Regions from separate parts of the Kitasatospora sp. NPDC059973 genome, predicted to be linked through region 3. Evidence: predicted binding sites of a transcription regulator. Region 3 holds the regulator's gene; each other region holds the start of a gene.
The links. The regulator HrcA, encoded in region 3, represses chaperone genes, less so after heat shock. The targets are predictions, from matches to a motif close to TTNGCACTCNGNNNNNCNGAGTGCNAA.

Region 1 (4,427 bases), on a different contig from region 3:
ACGCGACACCGGCCTGCAGCAGCGCGACGCCACCACCGGCGACGATGCCCTCCTCGACGGCGGCCTTCGCGTTGCGGACGGCGTCCTCGATGCGGTGCTTGCGCTCCTTGAGCTCCACCTCGGTGGCCGCGCCGGCCTTGATGACGGCCACGCCGCCGGCCAGCTTGGCGAGGCGCTCCTGGAGCTTCTCGCGGTCGTAGTCCGAGTCGCTGTTCTCGATCTCGGCACGGATCTGGTTCACGCGGCCGGCGACCTGGTCGCTGTCGCCGCCACCGTCGACGATGGTGGTCTCGTCCTTGGTGATGACCACCTTGCGGGCGGTGCCCAGCAGGTCGACGCCGGCGTTCTCCAGCTTGAGGCCGACCTCCTCGGAGATCACGGTGCCACCGGTGAGGATGGCGATGTCGCCGAGCATGGCCTTGCGGCGGTCGCCGAAGCCCGGGGCCTTGACGGCGACGGACTTGAAGGTGCCGCGGATCTTGTTCACGACCAGGGTCGACAGGGCCTCGCCCTCGACGTCCTCGGCGATGATGACGAGCGGCTTGCCGCTCTGCATGACCTTCTCCAGCAGCGGGAGCAGGTCCTTGACCGAGCCGATCTTGGAGTTGGCGATGAGGATGTACGGGTCCTCGAACGTCGCCTCCATCCGCTCCAGGTCGGTGGCGAAGTAGGCGGAGATGTAGCCCTTGTCGAAGCGCATGCCCTCGGTGAGCTCGAGCTCCAGACCGAAGGTGTTGCTCTCCTCGACGGTGATGACGCCTTCCTTGCCGACCTTGTCCATGGCCTCGGCGATGAGCTCGCCGATCTGGGTGTCGGCGGCCGAGATGGAGGCGGTGGAGGCGATCTGCTCCTTGGTCTCCACGTCCTTGGCCTGGGCCAGCAGCTGGTCCGAGACGGCCTGGACGGCCTTCTCGATACCGCGCTTCAGGGCCATCGGGTTGGCGCCGGCGGCGACGTTGCGCAGACCCTCGCGAACGAGCGCCTGGGCCAGCACGGTGGCGGTGGTGGTGCCGTCACCCGCGACGTCGTCGGTCTTCTTGGCGACCTCCTTGACGAGCTCCGCGCCGATCTTCTCGTAGGGGTCCTCGAGCTCGATCTCCTTGGCGATGGAGACACCGTCGTTGGTGATCGTGGGGGCGCCCCACTTCTTCTCCAGCACGACGTTGCGGCCCTTGGGGCCGAGCGTGACCTTCACCGCGTCGGCGAGCTGGTTCATGCCACGCTCAAGGCCGCGGCGAGCTTCCTCATCAAAGGCGATGATCTTGGCCATCAGAAGTGGTCCTCCGGGACACGGTCGACTGCTCGGACCAAGGGGTGCCCGCGACGGACGGCCCTGGTGTGCGGGGGTCCTTTCCCCTACCGCTCCCGGGGGCCTCACCGACCCAGTCCGCTGTCACTCTCACACTGTGAGTGCTAACGCCAATGATTAGCACTCCGGGTAGGCGAGTGCAAGCCCAATCGCCCAACCCGCGAGCCGCGTCCGCCCCCTGCGGCCGCCGTCGGCGAGCCCCCGACGAGCCCCCGGCGGGCCGCCGCCGGGCCGCCGCCGGGGTGTCCGGCACCCCCGCGCCGGACGCCGCGCGGGCCCCCGCCGGACATGCCGACGGGCCCGTACGACATGTGTCGTACGGGCCCGTCGTGAAGCAAGAGGCGCACCAGCCGAATGGGCCGAGCCGAACTCCTGGGGTCGGAAAGGTCAGACCGCGGCGCGGACCATGTCCGCCTGCGGGCCCTTCTGCCCCTGAGAGATCTCGAACTCGACCCGCTGGCCCTCCTCAAGGGTGCGGTAGCCGTCCATCTGGATCGCGCTGTAGTGGACGAAGACGTCCGCACCACCGTCGACCGCGATGAAGCCGTAGCCCTTCTCCGCGTTGAACCACTTGACGGTGCCCTGAGCCATTCCGAACTCCCCTAGTGCTGTGCTGGCCCTTCACGCGCCCGCAGGTCGCGGGCCCGGGTCTGGTTTGAGGCCGGCCCGGGGAACCCCCCCTGGGCGCAGCCGTGCACGCCACAATCGTCCGCGGAGACCACCGGAAGGCCTCCGGTGAGCGGGTGATTGCGTCGACCGCGGCTGAATGTATCCGGATCGACGCCCTCTGCAACAGGGTCAACCGCTGGGAATTCCCTAGGTCCGCCAGGGGACAGGCCAGACCAAAGCGGGAGGAAATCGGCATTTCACGCCGGACATAGCGGACGAATTACTCAAATGCCTTCGAGAATTCTGACATCGGCCTGACATGTTTCACGGTCACGGCCCCGGCGCCGGTCTCAGCGGCCGGACAGACACCGGCGGTACGGGCGCGGACGGAGTTCGAGTACCGGCGCGAGGGGGGTGGGGCGGCCCTCTTCCCGGACGAGCCACACTCTACTCCCCCGGACCGCGAAATATTCCCGCCGGAATGCGGCGGGCCGCCCGCGCGTACGGAGATCGGAATTCCGTGCGCACGGGCGGCCCGGTCGAAAACGGGTCGGCCGGTGAAAGGCCTGGTCGGAAAGGGGCGGATCAGCAGCCGCCGGCCACCGCGGGAATGATCGAAACGCTCGCGCCGTCCTTGATCTCGGTGGCCAGGCCCTCGGCGAACCGGACGTCGTCGTCGTTGACGTAGACGTTGACGAACCGGCGCAGCTTGCCGGCGTCGTCCAGGATCCGGGCGGCGATCCCGGCGTGGTTCCGCTCCAGGTCGGCGATGACGTCGCCCAGGGTGGCGCCCTCGGCGGCCACCTCGGCGGCGCCGCCGGTGTAGGTGCGCAGGATGGTCGGGATGCGGACGGTGGCGCTCATGGGGGATCTCCTCGGGCGGTGCGGCCGGGCGGCCGGTACGGGCTGCGGGGGCTGCGGACGGGTCAGGCGGACGCGAGGCCGGCGTCGCGGAACGAGGCCAGCGTCGGGCGGATGACGGTGGTCATCCCGGAGTCGGAGACGGCGTCCAGCGTCTTCAGGCCGTCACCGGTGTTGATCGCGACGGTCTCCTTGGCCGGATCCAGCTGTCCGGTCTCGACCAGCTTCTTCAGCACGCCGACGGTCACCCCGCCCGCGGTCTCGGCGAAGATGCCCTCGGTCCGGGCCAGCAGCTTGATCGCGGCGACCACCTCGGCGTCGGTGACGTCCTCGACCGCCCCGCCGGTGCGCCGGGCGATGTCCAGCACGTAGGGGCCGTCGGCCGGGTTGCCGATCGCCAGCGACTTGGCGATGGTGTCCGGCTTGACCGGCCGGATCACGTCCTGGCCGGCCTTGAAGGCCGCCGACACCGGCGAGCAGCCCGCCGCCTGGGCGCCGAAGATCCGGTAGGGCCGGTCCTCGACCAGGCCCAGCTTGATCAGCTCCTGCAGGCCCTTGTCGATCTTCGTCAGCTGCGAGCCCGAGGCGATCGGGATGACGATCTGCTCCGGCAGCCGCCAGCCGAGCTGCTCGCAGATCTCGTACGCCAGCGTCTTGGAGCCCTCGCCGTAGTACGGGCGCAGGTTGACGTTGACGAAGCCCCAGCCCTCACCGGCCGGGTCGCCGATCAGCTCCGAGCAGAAGCGGTTCACGTCGTCGTAGTTGCCCTCGATGCCGACCAGCTCGCCGCCGTAGACACCGGCCATGACGACCTTGCCCTGCTCCAGGTCGTGCGGGATGAACACGCAGGACTTGAACCCGGCCCGGGCCGCCGCCGCGCCCACCGCGCCGGCCAGGTTGCCGGTCGAGGAGCAGGAGAGGGTCGTGAAGCGGAACGCGCGGGCCGCCTCGATCGCGCAGGCGACCACCCGGTCCTTGAAGGAGTGCGTCGGGTTGCCGGAGTCGTCCTTGACGTGCAGCTGGGCGGTGAACCCGAGCTCGCGGCCCAGGTTGTCCGCCTTCACCAGCGGGGTCCACCCCGGGTTGAGGTTCGGCTTGTCGGCCACGTCGGCCGGGACGGGCAGCAGCGGGGCGTAGCGCCAGATCGACGCCGGACCGGCCTCGATCCGCTTGCGGAGCTCCTCCGCGCCCTCGCTCCCGAAGTCGTAGGCGATCTCCAGCGGCCCGAAGCACTCCAGGCAGGCGAAGCTGGGACCGAGCGGGAACCGGGTACCGCACTCCCGACAGGACAGTGCGACGGCGGGACCGAGATCAACGGTCGCGGGGGCGGCTGCGGCGGTGTCGATAGCCATGATGGCGGAGGCCTCTCTCCTCATCTTCCCCGTGACGCGGGCGCGCCACAGGCCGGAATTGGCACCTGTCCCGCCGGGGCCGGAGGCCAGCCGTGCGAGAAGGTTGCCGGGACGTCAACGGGCCGTTCCCTCAGTCCCTCTGGATGAGCTCTGTGAAGTTGTGGTCCTGCTCAGCGGCGACCCCGGCGTGCGAAGGTCCGATCGCTGTACGAAGACTGTATCCGAAGGCGTCAACCCTGAACGGGACCGTCCGCCACGCGAGATGCCCCGTCCCACCCCGACCCGTCGAGGAGAGT
Region 2 (4,427 bases), on a different contig from region 3:
TGTATGGTGGGGGTAGCGCGTCATCTACGCGCGTATATGCAGAACGATCGAAACACCCCAGCATCTGCCTGAAGCAGAGTTGGCGCGACCGCTCGGCGGCCGCGGCCCGGATCCCGGCAACCACGCCGGGCGGGCCCGGTAACTACCCCGGTCGACGCGCGAGAGGACGACTCTCGGCGCCGTCGGGGCCACCCCATGCCCCTTCCGCGCTACCAGGCAGCAGGAAGGACGACCGTGACGGCCCGCCGAACGGTCGAGAACACCGCGGACACCCGCGCCGCCCTGGCCACCGACACGCTCCCGGACACCCGGCCGGGCACCGGGGCCACCGCCGACCAGGGCGCACCCGCCCGCGTCGGGTACGGCGCACTGCTGCGCACCCCCGGGGCCTGGACGTTCCTGGCCCCCGCCTTCGCCGCGCGGCTCCCGTACGCGATGCTCAGCCTGGGCATCGTCCTGCTGGTGCTGGACACCCACGGCTCCTACGGCACGGCCGGCAGCGTCGCGGCGGTCTCCGCCGTCGCCCAGGCCTTCATCGGCCCGCAGACCGGCCGGCTGGCCGACCGCTACGGCCAGGCCGCCGTGCTCGTCCCGACCGTGATCGTGCACGCGGTCTCGGTCGGCGCGCTGATCGCGCTGGCCCTGGGCCACGCCCCGGTCTGGACCCTCTTCCTCGCCGCCGCCCCCGCCGGCGCCAGCGTGCCGCAGGTCGGCGCGATGGTCCGGTCCCGCTGGGTCGCCAAGCTCTCCGCCGAGGGTGCGGCCGGCGGGCGCTCGGCATCCGCGCTGTCGGCCGCCAAGCTCAACACCGCCTTCGCCTTCGAGTCCGTGACGGACGAGTTCACCTTCGTGATCGGCCCGGTGCTCGCCGGCGCCATCGCCACCTCGGTCACGCCCGCCGCCGGGCTGATCGCCGAGGCCGCGCTGACCGTGGTCGGCGGACTGGCCTTCGCCGCCCAGCGGCGCACCGCGCCGGCCCGGCACCCGCACCAGCCCGGCGTCCGCCGGGTCTCCGCGCTCTCCTCCCCCGGCGTCCGGCTGCTGGCCGGCGCGTTCCTGGGCGTCGGCACCGTCTTCGGCGCCATGCAGGTGTCGGTCACCGCGTTCACCGAGTCGGTCGGCCAGCCCGGCGCCAACGGCACCGTGTACGGGATCTTCGCCGGCGGCTCGATGCTGGCCGGCGTGCTGTACGGCATGGTCGCCTGGCGCCGGGCCGCCCGGCACCGGATGCTGGCCAGCTACGCGCTGCTGGTCGTGGGCTGCTCGACGCTCTGGGCGATGCCCAACCTGGTCGCGCTGTCCGTCGCCGGGCTGGTCTGCGGCCTGGCCATCGCACCGACGCTGATCACCGGGTACACCCTGGTCGAGACGCTGGTCGCGGACGGCGCCAAGACCGAGGCCTTCACCTGGCTGACCGGTGCGATCGGGCTGGGCCTGGCGGCCGGGTCCACGGTCGCCGGACGGCTGATCGACGGACACGGGCCGTCGGCCGGGTTCCTGGTGCCGATGGCCGGTGCCGGGCTCGGCCTGGTCGCGCTGGTCGCGCTGCGGCACCTGCTGATCGCGCCGGGCGCGGCGAGCACGGTGGTCGCGGGCGCGAACGAGCGGGGCTCGGCTCCGCAGCTGGTCGGGGCGGCGAAGGGCTGAGCGGCGGGGCTCGGGGGCGGCGGGCCGGGTCGGGGTGGCCCGGGGGCCCGGGGGCCCGGGCGGCTCGGGGGCGGGCCGCGTCGGGCGGCGGGTCCGGGCCGGAGCGGTGGCCCTCGGCGGCCGGCGTCCGGCGGGCGCCGGAACGGGTGCTTCGGCGCGCCCCCGGCTCATCTCACATTCGAGTCGCTGGACTGATCCAGCGGAATGCCGCATCATTGACCATCGTTAGCACTCATCAGGCGAGAGTGCCAGGAGGAAGACAAGTGCCCACGTACCAGTACCAGTGCACCGAGTGCGGCAACGGCCTGGAGGCGGTGCAGAAGTTCACCGACGAGGCGCTGACCACGTGCCCCGACTGCCAGGGACGGCTCCGCAAGGTCTTCTCGGCCGTGGGTGTGGTCTTCAAGGGCTCCGGCTTCTACCGGACCGACAGCCGCTCCTCGTCCACCAGCTCGGTGGGCACCGGCTCGTCGTCGAACTCGACCTCGTCGGGTTCGTCCTCGTCCGGCTCGTCGTCGGCTGCTTCGACCTCGTCCTCGTCGTCCTCGGGCGGCTCGACCGCTGCCGCGAGCTCGGCTCCGGCGGCGAAGCCCGCCGGCTGAGACCAGACTTCGCAAGGCCCGTGGGCCCGCGCCATCGCGCGGCCCCCGGGCCTTTCGCGTGCCCGGGCGGGGGGCAGGCCGCTCGCGGTCAACCGCCCATGGGCCCACTACCCCGTTCGGGTGTACGGAGTTGTCCACAGGGCCGAGTTGTCCACAGGTCTGGGGACAGCCCTTCCACCCGACCCCTGGGCCGCCCAGAGTGTGCGTCGGAAGAGCCGGCCCGCACCCCGGGCCGGCGCCCTGCGACCACCGGTGGTGCCCATGTCGACCACGAGCCTCCCCTCACGGTTCCCGCCGCTCCCCGCGCCGGCCGTTCCGCCCCGGCGGGAGGTGCCGCCCTTCACGCCGATCCGGCGTGGCGGTGGCCGCCTCCACCGGCTCCGCCGGGCCGCCCGGCACCGGTTCGGGGTGCCCGCCCTGCTGCTGGTCGCCCTGTCGGCCGCGCTGGCCGTCGGGCCCGCGCGGGCGGGTCTCTCCCCGCCGGGCGCCGCCTCGGTCGGCCGATCGGGTTGTCAATCGGGGCCCCTCGAAGATCACCCGTGACCGGACGACGACTTCGTCGTTCACGCGGCATGAAAGGCTTCAAGGAATTCCTGCTGCGCGGAAACGTCGTCGAGCTCGCCGTCGCCGTCGTCATCGGCGCGGCGTTCACCAACATCATCAACGCCTTCGTCAAGGGCGTGATCAACCCGATCGTCGGCGCCTTCGGAGCCAAGGACCTGGGCGCCTACAGTTCCTGCCTCAAGGGCCCCTGCGAGCTGAGCGCGACCGGCGAGGTCACGTCCGGGATCCTCATCCTGTGGGGCTCGGTGCTGAGCGCCCTCCTGCAGTTCGTCATCACCGCGGCCGTCGTCTACTTCTGCCTGATCCTGCCGATGACCAGGTTCGCCGCCCGGCGCAAGAGCCTCGCCGAGGTCCAGGCGGAGGCCGAGGCCAAGGAGGTCCTGCTGCTGACCGAGATCCGCGACGCGCTGGTCACGCAGCAGCGCTGAGCACGCCCCGTCAGCCGCCGTGGTGCGGCGGGCGCTGGCTCAGGTACCAGTCCAGTCCCCGTCCACCACTCTCCCCCGCTGCCGGGCGCCCGCCCCAGCCGGCGTCGGTGTCATCACTGGACCGCTGGTCCAGCGGGTCCCGGAAGACCAGCCGGGCCTTCGTCGCGGCCTTGGGGTCCTTGGACGCCTTCACGGCCTCCGCGACGTCCGCCCCGTCCCCGTCGTCCTGCCTGGGCTCCCGCTCGGTCACCGGCCCGCCTCCGTCTCGCACATCGTCCACTCCTCCAGCCTAGAAGCTCCTCGTGCCCGCGCCGACCGCCGCCGAGGACGCGCGAGAGCCCCGGTGCGGAGCGATTCCGCACCCGGGGCCCCGGTCCGACGGCGAGGTCGCGGCGGGGAGGCCGTCAGGCGGCTTCGAAGCCCGCGTGGTCGGCGATCCGCTTCAGCTCGGCCAGCGCGTGCTTCTCGATCTGGCGGATCCGCTCCCGCGTCAGCCCGTGCTGCTTGCCCACCTCGGTGAGCGTCCGCTCACGGCCGTCCTCCATCCCGTAGCGCGACCGGATGATCGAGGCCGTCCGGTCGTCCAGGCGCCCGATCAGACCGTCCAGCTCCTCGCGGCGGAGCATGACCATCACGGCGTCCTCCGGGGACGTCGCCCCGGTGTCCTCGACCAGGTCGCCGAACTGGGTCTCGCCCTCGTCGTCGACGGACATGTTGAGGCTCACCGGGTCACGCGCCCAGTCCAGGACGTCCTTGATCCGCGCCTCGGTGGTGTCCAGCTCGGCCGCGATCTCGGCCGGCTCCGGCTCACGGCCCAGCTCCTTGGACTTCTCCCGCTGGACGCGCCGGATCCGGCCCAGCTCCTCGACCAGGTGGACGGGCAGCCGGATGGTGCGCGACTGGTCCGCGATGGACCGGGTGATCGCCTGCCGGATCCACCAGGTGGCATAGGTGGAGAACTTGAAACCCTTGGCGTAGTCGAACTTCTCCACCGCCCGCACCAGGCCGGCGTTGCCCTCCTGGATGAGGTCGAGCAACGGAAGGCCGCTGCGCGGGTAACGCCGCGCGACGGCGACGACCAGCCGGAGGTTGGAGCGGATGAAGACGTCCTTGGCGCGCTCGGCGTCCTCGGCTATCGCCTCCAGCTCCTCACGCTTCACACCCTTGGGGAGCTCCGCCTCCTCCA
Region 3 (4,427 bases):
GCAGGGCGGGCTCCAGGTCCTTGAAGGAGTCGACCGAGGCGAGGATCCGCTTCCACGCGGCGGGGGTGTCGGCCGGCCAGCCGAGGCGGCGGCAGACGCCCCCCTTCCAGTCCTCGCCGTAGGGGACGTCCGGCCAGCCGGGGATGCCGACGGAGGAGGGCTTCACGGCCTGCCAGACGTCGATGTACGGGTGGCCGACGACCAGCACGGCGTCGCCGGTGACCCGGGCGGCGATCCGGTGCTCCTTGGTGCCGGGGAGCAGGTGGTCGACCAGGACGCCGAGCCGGCGGCCCGGGCCGGGGGCGAAGTCGGCGACGATCGCGGGCAGGTCGTCGATGCCCTCCAGGTACTCGACGACGACGCCCTCGATCCGCAGGTCGTCCCCCCAGACCCGCTCGACCAGTTCGGCGTCGTGCCGCCCCTCGACGTAGATCCGCGACTCCCGGGCCACCCGGGCCCGCGCTCCGGGGACGGCGACCGAGCCGGAGGCCGTCCGGCCCGGCGCGCGCGGGGGAGCCGGCGCGGCGGCGGCGGGGCGGACCAGGGTGACGGTCCGGCCCTCCAGCAGGAAGCCGCGCGGCACCAGCGGGAACACCCGCCGCTTGCCGAACCGGTCCTCCAGGGTGACGGTGAAACCCTCGGCGGTCTTCTCGCAGCGCACCACCGCGCCGCAGAAGCCGGTCGCGGCCTCCTCGACCACGAGGTCCCGGTCGGCGGGCACCTCGGGGGCGGGCTGCTGCCGCTTCCACGGCGGGGTGAGGTCGGGTCCGTACTGGCGGCTGCGCATGCAGGTGACTATAGGCAGGCCCGACGGGGCGTCACAGGCCCGGCGCGCCCCAGACCGGGAACCAGCGGGTGAGGTCCTTCTCCAGCCGCAGGTCGTTCCCCAGCATGGCGTTGACCTGCAGTTCCAGCGGGCTGTCGCGCTTCTCCCCGCCGCCCGGCACCGGCGCGAACGGGTAGAAGGTGCCGCGCTTGTACAGGTAGACCAGCGCCAGCGGCTGCCCCTCGGCGCCGCGGAAGGCCACCAGCGAGCAGAGCAGCTGCGGGCCGAAGCCGTTCCCCTCCAGCTCGCTGTTGACCGCGTGCAGGTCGTTGACCAGCTCCGGCAGCTCCTCGGGGGTGTGCCGGGCGAGCAGCCAGGAGTAGCCGTAGGCGTCCTTGGAGGCCTCCACCGGGACGCCGCCGCGCTCGGTGTCGGCGTCCAGCAGGGCCCGGACCTGCCGCTCGACCTCGACGAAGGCGCCGCCCTCGACCGAGGAGAAGCAGACCGACCCGACGCCGGTCGGCCGGAAGCCGGCCGCCGCCTCCAGGGTCAGCGCGGCCGAGGGCACGCCGAACAGCTGGTCGAGGTCGGGCCGGACGGGCTTGGTGCGGCCGAACAGTGCGTTCAGGATTCCCACGGCGGTCCCCTCCGGGGCGGGTCGTCGGCTCAGCGGCCGAGCTGGGTGGAGATCTTCGCCAGCTGCTCCAGCCGCTTCTCCAGCGAGGGGTGGGTGGAGAACAGCTGCGAGGCGGCCTCCCGGGCGCTCAGCGCGGGGGCGAAGTAGAAGGCGTTGTACGGCTGGGCCTGGCGCAGGTCCTTGGTCGGGATCGCGGCGATCTGGCCGGTCACCTTGGTGAGCGCCGAGGCCAGTGCGCTGGGCCGGCCGGTGAGCTGGGCGGCGGCCCGGTCGGCGGCCAGCTCCCGGTAGCGGGAGAGCAGCCGGGTCAGCAGGAAGCTGATCGCGTAGACCACCACCGACACCAGCGGGATGACCAGCGCGGCGATCGCGGCGTTGGAGTCGTTGCTGTTGCGGCCGCCGCCCATGAAGCCGCCGTACATCGCGATCCGGGTCATCGCCCCGGCCAGTACGCCGAGGAAGCCGGCGATGGTCATCACCGCGACGTCCCGGTGGGCGACGTGCGACAGCTCGTGCGCCAGGACGCCCTCCAGTTCCTCCGGTTCCAGCCGCCGCAGCAGCCCGGTGGTGACGCAGACCACCGCGTTCTGCGGGTTGCGGCCGGTCGCGAAGGCGTTCGGCATGTCGTTGTCGGCGACCGCCACCCGGGGTTTGGGCATGTCGGCGAGGGCGCAGAGCCGGTCGACGGTGCCGTGCAGCTGGGGGTACTGCTCCGGGGTCACCCGGTGGGCGCCCATCGCCCGTTCGGTGATCTTGTCGCTGAACCAGAACTGCGCCACGAACAGCCCGCCGGAGATCAGCACGATCAGTGGCCAGGCGCCGCGCAGCAGCGCGATCAGCAGGCCGGTGAAACCCACGTACAGGAGCCCGATCACGAACATGGTCCCGACCATCCGGCCGGTCAGGCCGCGGTCCGGGGCGAAGCGGGTGGGCTGGCCCGAGGTCGACATCGCTGGTCCTCCGTTCGCCGTTCGCTATCGATGCTGCCACCCGGCCGGTCCCGCGGCATCACCCGCGCGCCGCGCGATGCGGGCAGGATCACCCCGGCGGTGCCGTTCCTGCCGTCGGACCCGGGCCTTACACTGGCAGGTACGGTTCTGGCACTCCTCTGTTCAGAGTGCCAAAGGCCGCGGTCCGCCCGGCGGACCGCACCATGCCGGAACGACACACGTCACCACGGACAACGTGCGAAGAGGGAGGTGCGTGCCCCATGGCCGGTGAGGTCCGCCAGCTCGACGAACGCAAGCTCGCCGTGCTCCGCGCCATCGTCCAGGACTACGTGGGCACCGAGGAGCCGGTCGGCTCCAAGGCTCTCGTCGAACGCCACAACCTCGGGGTCTCCCCGGCCACCGTCCGCAACGACATGGCCGCGCTGGAGGAGGACGGCTTCATCCACCAGCCGCACACCAGCGCCGGGCGGATCCCCACCGACAAGGGGTACCGCCTCTTCGTCGACCGGCTCGCCGAGGTCAAGCCGATGAGCGCGCCCGAGCGGCGGGCGATCCGGCACTTCCTGGACGGCGCGGTGGACCTGGACGACGTGGTCGCCCGCACGGTCCGGCTGCTCGCCCAGCTCACCCGGCAGGTGGCGGTGGTCCAGTACCCCTCGCTCTCCCGCTCCACGGTGCGCCACATCGAGCTGGTCGCGCTGGCTCCGGCCAAGGTCATGCTGGTCCTGATCACCAACACCGGCCGGGTCGAGCAGCGGATGGTCGACTGCCCGGGTCCGGTCGGCGAGGTGGTCCTCGCGGACCTCCGTGCCAAGATCAACACGAGGGCCGTCGGCGTCCGGCTGCCCGACGTGCCGGGGCTGCTGGACGAGCTCCCGGCGATGTTCGAGGCGGTGGACCGGCCGGCCGTCACCATCGTCCTGGCGACGCTCTTCGAGGCGCTCGCCGAGCAGAACGAGGAGCGGATCATGCTGGCCGGCACGGCCAACCTGACCCGCTTCGGCCACGACTTCCCGCTCACCATCCAGCCGGTGCTGGAGGCGCTGGAGGAGCAGGTCGTCCTGCTGCGCCTCCTGGGTGAGACGGCGGACGCCGGGATGACGGTCCGGATCGGCCGGGAGAACGCGTACGAAGGGCTCAATTCCACCTCGGTCGTCTCGGTCGGTTACGGTTCGGGCGACGAGAGCGTGGCCAAACTGGGTGTGATCGGTCCGACCCGGATGGACTATCCGGGCACAATGGGGGCGGTGCGAGCGGTGGCACGGTACGTGGGCCAGATCCTGGCCGAGTCGTAGGGAACGACCGGTGTCCCACGGATGACACCGGTACCAGTCGCAAGCACTTCTACAGGCGGAACAAGCGGAGCATTTGGTGGCCACGGACTACTACGCGGTACTCGGCGTCCGACGGGATGCGGGGCAGGACGAGATCAAGAAGGCGTTCCGGCGCCTGGCGCGCGAACTGCACCCGGACGTCAACCCCGACCCGAAGACGCAGGAGCGGTTCAAGGAGATCAACGCCGCCTACGAGGTCCTCTCCGACCCGCAGAAGCGGCAGGTCTACGACCTCGGCGGGGATCCCCTCTCGCCCAACGGGGGAGGCGCGGGCGGCTTCGGCGCGGGCGCGGCCGGGTTCGGCTTCTCCGACATCATGGACGCGTTCTTCGGCGCGGCCGCCGGTCAGCGCGGCCCGCGCTCGCGCACCCGGCGCGGCCAGGACGCCATGATCCGGCTGGAGATCACCCTGGAGGAGGCCGCGTTCGGCACCACCAAGGAACTCCAGGTCGACACCGCCGTCACCTGCACCACGTGCAGCGGCGAGGGCGCCGCCCCCGGCACCTCCGCGCAGACCTGTGACATGTGTCGCGGCAAGGGCGAGGTCTCCCAGGTCACCCGGTCCTTCCTGGGCCAGGTCATGACCTCCCGGCCCTGCCCGCAGTGCCAGGGCTTCGGCACCGTCGTGCCGACCCCGTGCCCGGAGTGCGCCGGCGACGGCCGCGTGCGGGCCCGCCGCACCCTGACCGTGAAGATCCCGGCCGGTGTCGACAACGGCACCCGGATCCAGCTGGCCGGCG

Region 1: a site for HrcA is predicted at 1,427-1,453, ahead of groL (chaperonin GroEL). Genes of this name have one in related genera too.
Region 2: a site for HrcA is predicted at 1,873-1,899, ahead of ACFWA9_RS00955 (FmdB family zinc ribbon protein). Genes of this name have one in related genera too.

The regions. Positions count from the first base shown of each region.
Region 1 is NZ_JBHWUI010000107.1:2,619-7,045, reverse strand. It holds gene groL (chaperonin GroEL) at 1-1,270, opposite strand, end outside; gene ACFWA9_RS26030 (cold-shock protein) at 1,697-1,900, opposite strand; gene ACFWA9_RS26025 (ubiquitin-like small modifier protein 1) at 2,504-2,782, opposite strand; gene thrC (threonine synthase) at 2,845-4,131, opposite strand; SAM riboswitch class I at 4,149-4,281, opposite strand.
Region 2 is NZ_JBHWUI010000002.1:43,980-48,406, forward strand. It holds gene ACFWA9_RS00950 (MFS transporter) at 370-1,647, shown strand; gene ACFWA9_RS00955 (FmdB family zinc ribbon protein) at 1,911-2,249, shown strand; gene mscL (large conductance mechanosensitive channel protein MscL) at 2,822-3,241, shown strand; gene ACFWA9_RS00965 (hypothetical protein) at 3,252-3,521, opposite strand; gene ACFWA9_RS00970 (sigma-70 family RNA polymerase sigma factor) at 3,646-4,427, opposite strand, start outside.
Region 3 is NZ_JBHWUI010000023.1:46,830-51,256, forward strand. It holds gene ACFWA9_RS09250 (DUF3097 domain-containing protein) at 1-787, opposite strand, end outside; gene ACFWA9_RS09255 (hypothetical protein) at 819-1,403, opposite strand; gene htpX (zinc metalloprotease HtpX) at 1,433-2,353, opposite strand; gene hrcA (heat-inducible transcriptional repressor HrcA) at 2,614-3,648, shown strand; gene dnaJ (molecular chaperone DnaJ) at 3,725-4,427, shown strand, end outside.